2 regions of the Scandinavium lactucae genome follow, and region 2 is predicted to be linked to the other one. Evidence: predicted binding sites of a transcription regulator. Region 2 holds the regulator's gene; the other holds the start of a gene.

Region 1 (4,114 bases), on a different contig from region 2:
CCAGAGGCTGTACTGTTGCTGCGCATTTTGCAGAATATAAAACTGCCCTTGCGCATCATCGAAAGGGTTACTGATTTGCATACCAAACTCCTGTCGTAAAGCGCGCTTTATGCGTCGAGCAGCGGCTGCCAGAGCGCTATCAGCCCTGCTGTCAGCCCGCCGCGCCAGCACAGCGCATCGTGTCCGCCGTCAACCTGACGCCAGAAAACCGGCTGCTGGTGCTTGTCTAATTGTTGTAAAAGTGCCTGATTGGCCTCGAAGATAACCGGCTCACGCCGCCCGGCTTCCAGCCAGATGCGCAGGCCGTGCGGCGAAAATTCACCGCGAGAAAGTTTTTCCGGGATAACGCCCCCGCGACGATCGCCGCGCGTCGGCCACCAGTAGGAGCCGGACTGGCTCAGCACACAGCCAAACCGCTGCGGCCAGTTCAACCCGGCAAACATCGCCGCCAGCCCGCCAAAGCTCTGACCTGCGACAAGGGTGTGCCCCGGGCATTCGCTGTGCGGGGCGAGGCGTTGGATCTGCGGCAGCAATTCGGTCTGTAACGCCTGCCAGAAATCGGTATTGCAGGGCAATTCAGCGCTGCGATGAGCGCTGTCGATGGCATCGATTAAGATGTACACCGCCGGGGGAAGCTGGCCTTCGCGGGTCAGGTGTGCCAGCGGCGACCAGACCGGCATACTCTCGGCCCAGAACTGCCCATCCAGCAGCAACGCCAGCGGGCGATCGGGCGAGGCATTGTCTCCGGTGGTGTAAATCCACACCCGACGGACGTTGCCCAGTCGCTGACTGCGCCAGTCAATGCAGAGTGGCGGGTTGTGCGCCACCTCAGGCAGATCCCAGCCGGGCTGAATCGGTGCATCCGGGAGCGAGAGTGCCGACACCGCATGCCCGCGCCCGCCGCGCCAGCTATGGCGATTGAGCGGATCGGCTATCGCCTGCGGAAGCAGCTTTCGCCAGCCTTCGCGCAGCAGCTGCCTGTCCGGGGCGTGGCCGTTAAACAGCGCCGGGGAAAAATCATCGTCATGCTCGCAGGGAATAAAACAGTAGCTGCCGCGCCAGCTGGCAGGCAGCCGGGTTTGCCACTGCCAGACGTCGGTGCCGGGCAGACGGGACAGCGTCTGCGGCACCGCGTTCTGGTGGTGATCGGTCACACCGGTGATGTACATCCACACCCGTTTTGTCGTCGAGTGTGACTCGCTTCCGGCCGGATCGCGCCAGTAAAAGGTGACGTGGCACAACGCCCCTTCCCGTCGCCACTGCGGGCCGTCAATGCGTTGCCACCAGGCTGCACTCCCTGTCGTTACCGTCTCCGCCACGTTAACCCCGCGCTGTATGTGGAATTTTTCGTTACACTCCAAAAATTATTGATAATATTATTGATAACTATTTGCATTTGCAATAGCGTATTGGCGCGCGATTAAGAACATTTACAGCCTCTACATCATTCGAGTTGCAGGAAGGCGGCGACGCAGCGTTTCCCCAGGAGCTTACATAAGTAAGTGTCTGGAGTGAGCGGGGAAAGCCAACGCCCCTGCGGCGCGAAGTATGACGAGGCTTTTATCAATACAGCAGGACGTTGGCTCACAATGAATAACAAACTCAAATCACTGGCCCTACTGGTCAATCTGGGTATTTACGGGGTGGCATTCCCTCTGCACGCAGAAGAGACCGAAAAGGCAACGACGGCAGAGACGGGCGAAACCATGGTCGTCACCGCCGCCCAGCAAAACTTGCAGGCACCGGGCGTGTCTACCATCACCGCCGATGAAATTCGTAAACGCCCTCCGGCCCGTGATGTCTCCGAAATTATCCGGACCATGCCCGGCGTGAACCTGACCGGGAACTCCACCAGCGGTCAGCGCGGCAACAACCGCCAGATTGATATTCGTGGGATGGGCCCGGAAAACACCCTGATCCTGATTGACGGTAAACCGGTGACCAGCCGGAACTCGGTGCGTCTGGGCTGGCGCGGCGAGCGTGACACCCGGGGTGATACCAGCTGGGTGCCGCCAGAGATGATTGAGCGTATTGAAGTAATTCGCGGCCCGGCGGCGGCGCGTTACGGTAATGGCGCGGCGGGCGGGGTGGTGAACATCATCACCAAAAAAGGCAGCGACGCGTGGCACGGTTCCTGGGATACCTATATGAACCTGCCGGAACATAAAGACGAAGGCTCAACCAAGCGCACCAACTTCAGCCTCTCCGGCCCGATGGGCGGTGATTTCAGCTTCCGTCTGTACGGTAACCTCGACAAAACGCAGGCCGACGCCTGGGACATCAACCAGGGACATCAGTCAGAGCGTACCGGCATTTATCAGAACACCCTGCCCGCCGGACGGGAAGGCGTGGAAAACAAAGACATTAACGGCGTGATACGCTGGGACTTCGCTCCGATGCAGTCCCTGGAGCTGGAGGCGGGCTACAGCCGTCAGAACAATCTGTACGCCGGGGATACCCAGAACACCAACACCAATGCGTTCGTTAAAGAGAACTACGGCAAAGAGACCAACCGTCTGTATCGCCAGAACTACTCCCTGACCTGGAACGGCGGCTGGGATAACGGCATCACCTCCAGCACCTGGGCGCAGTACGAGCACACCCGTAACTCGCGTAAAGGCGAAGGCCTGGCGGGCGGCACCGAAGGGATTTTCAACTCCAATGAGTTTGTCGATATCGACTTGTCCGACGTGCTGCTGCACAGCGAAATCAACCTGCCGGTCGATTTCGTCTTCAACCAGACGCTGACGCTCGGCACCGAGTGGAACCAGCAGAAAATGAAGGATATGGGCTCGAATACCCAGACCTTTATGGGCGGCCCGATCCCGGGGGTGAGCAGCACCAACCGCAGCCCGTATTCGCAGGCAGAAATCTTCTCGCTGTTCGCGGAAGACAACATTGAAGTGACCGACAGCACCATGCTGACTCCGGCGCTGCGCTTCGATCACCACAGTATCGTCGGCGATAACTGGAGCCCGTCGCTGAACCTGTCGCAGGGTCTGTGGGATGATTTCACCCTGAAAATGGGCATCGCCCGCGCCTATAAAGCACCGAGCCTGTATCAGACCAACCCGAACTACATTCTTTACAGCAAAGGCCAGGGCTGCTACGCCAGCACCAGCGGCTGCTACCTGCAAGGGAATGAAGACCTGAAAGCCGAAACCAGCATCAACAAAGAAGTGGGCCTCGAGTTCAAACGCGACGGCTGGCTGGCAGGGGCGACCTGGTTCCGCAATGATTACCGCAACAAGATTGAAGCGGGCTATTCGCCGGTGTATACCAACGGCAGCGGCACCGATCTGTATCAGTGGGAGAACGTGCCAAAAGCGCTGGTTGAAGGTCTGGAAGGAACGTTGAATGTGCCAGTGACCGAGGCCATCAACTGGACCAACAACATCACCTACATGTTGCAAAGTAAGAACAAAGAGACCGGCGATCGCCTGTCGATCATCCCGGAATACACCCTCAACTCGACGCTGAGCTGGCAGGTTTATCAGGACTTCTCCGTGCAGTCGACCTTCACCTGGTACGGCAAGCAGCAGCCGAAGAAGTACAACTATAAAGGCCAACCGGCGACCGGTAGCGAGCTGAACGAAGTCAGCCCGTATAGCATTGTCGGCCTGAGCGGTACCTGGGATGCCAATAAATACGTCAGCCTGACCGCGGGGATCGACAATCTGTTCGATAAACGCCATTGGCGCGCGGGCAACGCCCAGACCACCGGCGGCGCGACGGGCTATATGTACGGCGCAGGAGCTGAGACCTATAACGAGTCTGGCCGAACCTACTACATGAGCGTGAACACGCACTTCTAAGCATGAGGCCCCCTCTCCTCGCGGAGAGGGGTATCACCATGAACACCCAGCACAGTACCTTTTCCCTTGGCGGTTTGACGCTTCACCGTATCGATTTCGACCCCGCCACCTTCACCGATGCCGATCTCCTGTGGCTGCCCCATCACGCCAAACTTCAGCCCGCAGGCAATAAACGTAAAGCGGAACATCTTGCCGGGCGTCTGGCGGCGTTTTATGCCTTGCGGCAATACGGCCTCCGTCATATCGCGGATATTGGCGACAGGCGACAACCGATCTGGCCGCCGGAGATTTACGGCAGC
Region 2 (4,114 bases):
CAGAAGGCAACATTACGACTATCTTCTGTACTTATGATGCCGATACGCTGAGTAAAGATCCGGCGGATGGCCGTAAAGTGAAAGGCGTGATCCACTGGGTTAGCGCTCAGCATGCGCTGCCGGTTGAGATTCGCCTGTACGATCGTCTGTTTAGCGTACCGAACCCGGGTGCCGCAGAGGACTTCCTGGCGGTCATCAACCCGGAATCATTGGTTATCAAGCAGGGCTATGCTGAGCCTTCGCTGAAAGCCGCTGAAGCGGGCAAAGCGCATCAGTTCGAACGTGAGGGTTACTTCTGCCTAGACAGCCGTTACACCACCGCTGAGAAGCTGGTGTTTAACCGCACCGTCGGTCTGCGTGATACCTGGGCCAAAGCGGGCGAGTAATCTTTCCGTTATCGCCTAATGAAAAAGCGTCGCCCTGAGCGGCGCTTTTTTTAAGTCATTTTCGTGATGCGAAATAATATCATTTCGATCTATGAAACACCGCCTCTGTCTTGTTACATTTTCAACTGACGTTATTCTCTAATTCGTTGTAAAACCCCAGCCTAATGCACCTTCTGGTATTTCCTTTCAAAAAGCAACTTTGTAACAAAACGCAATCAAATATGTGCGCCCTGTCATAATCTTGTGCTTTCGTGCGGAAAAAGGATTGATAATTCGCGTCGCGAAAAATAGTCTACCGACATAGCGTTAGGACATTTCTGCCTCGCTACTTTTTTGCAGTACTTATTTTTTATCGCTGTTCACCTTTGTGAGCGCGTTTTTAAAAGTCAAAGAGGATATACACATGCGTACGTTCAGTGGCAAACGTAGTACGCTGGCGCTGGCTATTGCCGGGGTCACCGCAATGTCGGGCTGGATTGCAGTTCCGCAAGCCAGTGCAGCAGGATTCGTAGACGATTCAACCTTAACCGGCGGTGTTTATTACTGGCAGCGTGAACGTGACCGTAAAGACGTCACCGACGGCGACAAATACAAAACTAACCTTTCCCATTCCACCTGGAACGCCAACCTCGACTTCCAGTCTGGCTATGCCGCCGATTTTATCGGCCTTGATATTGCTGCTTTCACCGCTATCGAAATGGCGGAATCATCAGAAAGCGGACACCCAAACGAAATTGCGTTCTCATCCATTAATAAAGGCTACGACGAAGATTACTCTGGCGATAAGAGTGGTATCAGCCTTTATAAAGCCGCCGCGAAATTCAAACTGGGTCCGACCTGGGCGCGTGCAGGTTATATTCAGCCAACCGGGCAAACGCTTTTAGCGCCGCACTGGAGCTTTATGCCAGGTACCTATCAAGGGGCAGAAGCCGGGGCAAACTTTGATTACGGTGATGCTGGTGCGTTGAGCTTCTCCTATATGTGGACCAACGAATATAAGGCTCCATGGCACCTCGAAACAGACCATTTCTATCAGAACGATAAGAAAACCAAAGTTGAGTATCTGCACTCCATTGGTGCCAAGTATGATTTCAAAAATGACCTGGTGCTCGAAGCCGCATTTGGTCAGGCAGAAGGCTTTATGGATCAGTACTTCGCCAAAGCCAGCTACAAATTTGATGTTGCCGGCGCGCCACTCTCAACCAGCTACCAATTCTATGGGGCGCGTGACACCGTTGAGAGCAACACCATTAACGATATTTACGACGGCACCGCGTGGTTACAGGCACTGACCTTCGGCTATAAAGTGGCTGACGTAGTTGACCTGCGCCTGGAAGGGACGTGGGTAAAAGCAGAAGGCCAGCAGGGTTACTTCCTCCAGCGTATGACCCCGACCTATGCTTCTTCCAACGGTCGTCTGGATATCTGGTGGGATAACCGCTCAGACTTCAACGCCAACGGCGAAAAAGCGGTGTTCTTCGGTGCGATGTATGACCTGAAAAATTGGGATATGCCAGGCTGGGCCGTCGGCGCATCTTACGTGTATGCCTGGGATGCCAAACCGGCGGACTGGTATATCAACAGCGCAGGTCAGCGTGAAGACAACGCCTCGAACAAAATCAAAGAGTCTTCTTACAGCTTTGATGCGATGTACACCGTGCAGGAAGGCCGTGCGAAAGGCACGCTGTTCAAACTGCACTTCACTCAATACGACAACCACTCCGACATCCCAAGCTGGGGCGGCGGTTATGGCAACATCTTCCAGGATGAGCGTGACGTGAAGTTCATCGTTATTGCCCCGTTCACTATCTTCTGACACGCGTGCGGCAGGGTAAACCTGCCGCGCATTGATAAGGCCGTATCATGAAAAAATTGATTCTTATCGCCGTTATGGCTTCCGGGCTGGTGGCCTGTGCGCAGCCATCTCCTGCACCACAAGAAGACAGCAAGCTGAAAGATGCCTACAGCGCCTGTATCAATACCGCTGAAGGAAATCCGGATAAAATTGAAGCCTGCCAGAGCGTGCTCAACGTACTGAAAACTGACAAGACTCATCAGCAGTTTGCGACTCAGGAAAGTGTACGCGTTCTGGATTACCAGAATTGTATTCTGGCGACGCGTACCGGCAACGATCAGGCAGTCAAAGCCCGTTGTGATCAGGTGTGGAAAGAGATTCGCAGTAACAATACGCCTAAGCCGTAACCCTCGACGGTTGGCGCTATTGCCCCAACGTTATGCCAAAAATGCCAATAAAAAAGCCAACCGTCAGGTTGGCTTTTACTTTTCTGGATGTCCGATTATTTCTCGGCACCATCATGTGCGTGCTCATCTTCACGGCAGTCACCTTCTGCGCAATGGCCATAAAGATACAGACTGTGGTTGGTCAGACGAATGCCGTGTCTGGTGGCAATTTCGCGCTGACGCGCTTCGATAGAGTCATCACTGAATTCGATAACCTTGCCACAGTCGAGGCAGATCAGGTGATCGTGGTGATGCTGTTGGGTCAATTCGAAAACAGATTTACCGCCTTCGAAATTGTGGCGGGTGACAATCCCGGCATCGTCGAACTGGTTCAGAACGCGATACACCGTTGCCAGACCAATTTCTTCGCCCATGTCGATGAGGCGTTTATAAAGGTCTTCCGCACTGACATGGTGATTGTCAGGCTCCTGAAGCACTTCCAGAATTTTCAATCGAGGAAGCGTGACTTTCAGGCCTGCCTTCTTTAATGCGGTATTGTTGTCAGTCATGCGGAATCAGTCCTGTTGCTAGGCGATACACTTCCTTATTGGAAGTATTACTAAGAATGAATTCAGGATAATGCGTCTCATTATAGGACTGCGGTGCCTAAATGAAAACTGCAAACCCTGAGCAAAGTATGCTTTTCAGAAACGAGGCATCATCTGCAAAGCGAAACATCCGACCTCGTCAAAACAGAAGACATTGTACAGATATGTGCTCAAAAGTTAAAAATTTGTAGCGATTAATTTGATTGCTTATATCTATTAATTTTACGCAACCTATCGATCTGTTCATCAATCACACGGCGCAACGCGAGCGCTGCGCCGTTACATCATCAGGCGTTCTTGATCTCTTCCAGGTGCAGCTCTTCAGAGATTTGTTTTACCCACTTCTGAACGCGTTCAGCGGTCAGTTCAGGCTGGCGATCTTCATCAATGGCCAGACCAACAAAATGGTTGTCATCGGCCAGACCTTTAGAGGCTTCGAAATGGTAGCCTTCGGTTGGCCAGTGACCGACGATGGTCGCGCCGCGTGGTTCGATGATGTCGCGGATGGTGCCCAGCGCATCACAGAAATACTCTGCGTAGTCTTCCTGATCGCCACAGCCGAACAGGGCCACCAGTTTGCCGTTGAAGTCTACCTCTTCCAGCGTTGGGAAGAAGTCGTCCCAGTCACACTGTGCTTCACCGTAGTACCAGGTTGGGATACCCAGCAGCAGAATGTCGAAACCTTCGAGGTCTTCTTTACTGCTCTTGGCAATGTCATGCACCTCGGCAACGTCTTTGCCCAGCTGCTTCTGGATCATCTTCGCAATATTTTCGGTGTTACCGGTGTCGCTGCCGAAAAAAATACCTGTGATTGCCATGAGTAAAATAACCTCTTGAAACGTAATGAAATGATGGTGGAATGTTGCCCACAGATAAAGGCAATGATAGCAGGAGGAGAAGTGCGCGGGAACTGCAATTGCGCCGGACTGCACTCACTGC

Evidence for each region. The regulator Fur, encoded in region 2, represses iron uptake genes when iron is present. The targets are predictions, from matches to a motif close to ATAATAATGAGAACNACTATCAA.
Region 1: the regulator Fur is predicted to act here: its motif matches at 1,374-1,396, upstream of fes (enterochelin esterase).

The regions. Positions count from the first base shown of each region.
Region 1 is NZ_JAWXRD010000002.1:94,278-98,391, forward strand. It holds gene SIK69_RS02510 (MbtH family protein) at 1-81, opposite strand, end outside; gene fes (enterochelin esterase) at 108-1,319, opposite strand; gene SIK69_RS02520 (TonB-dependent siderophore receptor) at 1,590-3,815, shown strand; gene entD (enterobactin synthase subunit EntD) at 3,854-4,114, shown strand, end outside.
Region 2 is NZ_JAWXRD010000035.1:49,756-53,869, reverse strand. It holds gene glnS (glutamine--tRNA ligase) at 1-386, shown strand, start outside; gene chiP (chitoporin ChiP) at 790-2,202, shown strand; gene SIK69_RS15430 (ChiQ/YbfN family lipoprotein) at 2,250-2,588, shown strand; gene fur (ferric iron uptake transcriptional regulator) at 2,684-3,136, opposite strand; gene fldA (flavodoxin FldA) at 3,463-3,993, opposite strand.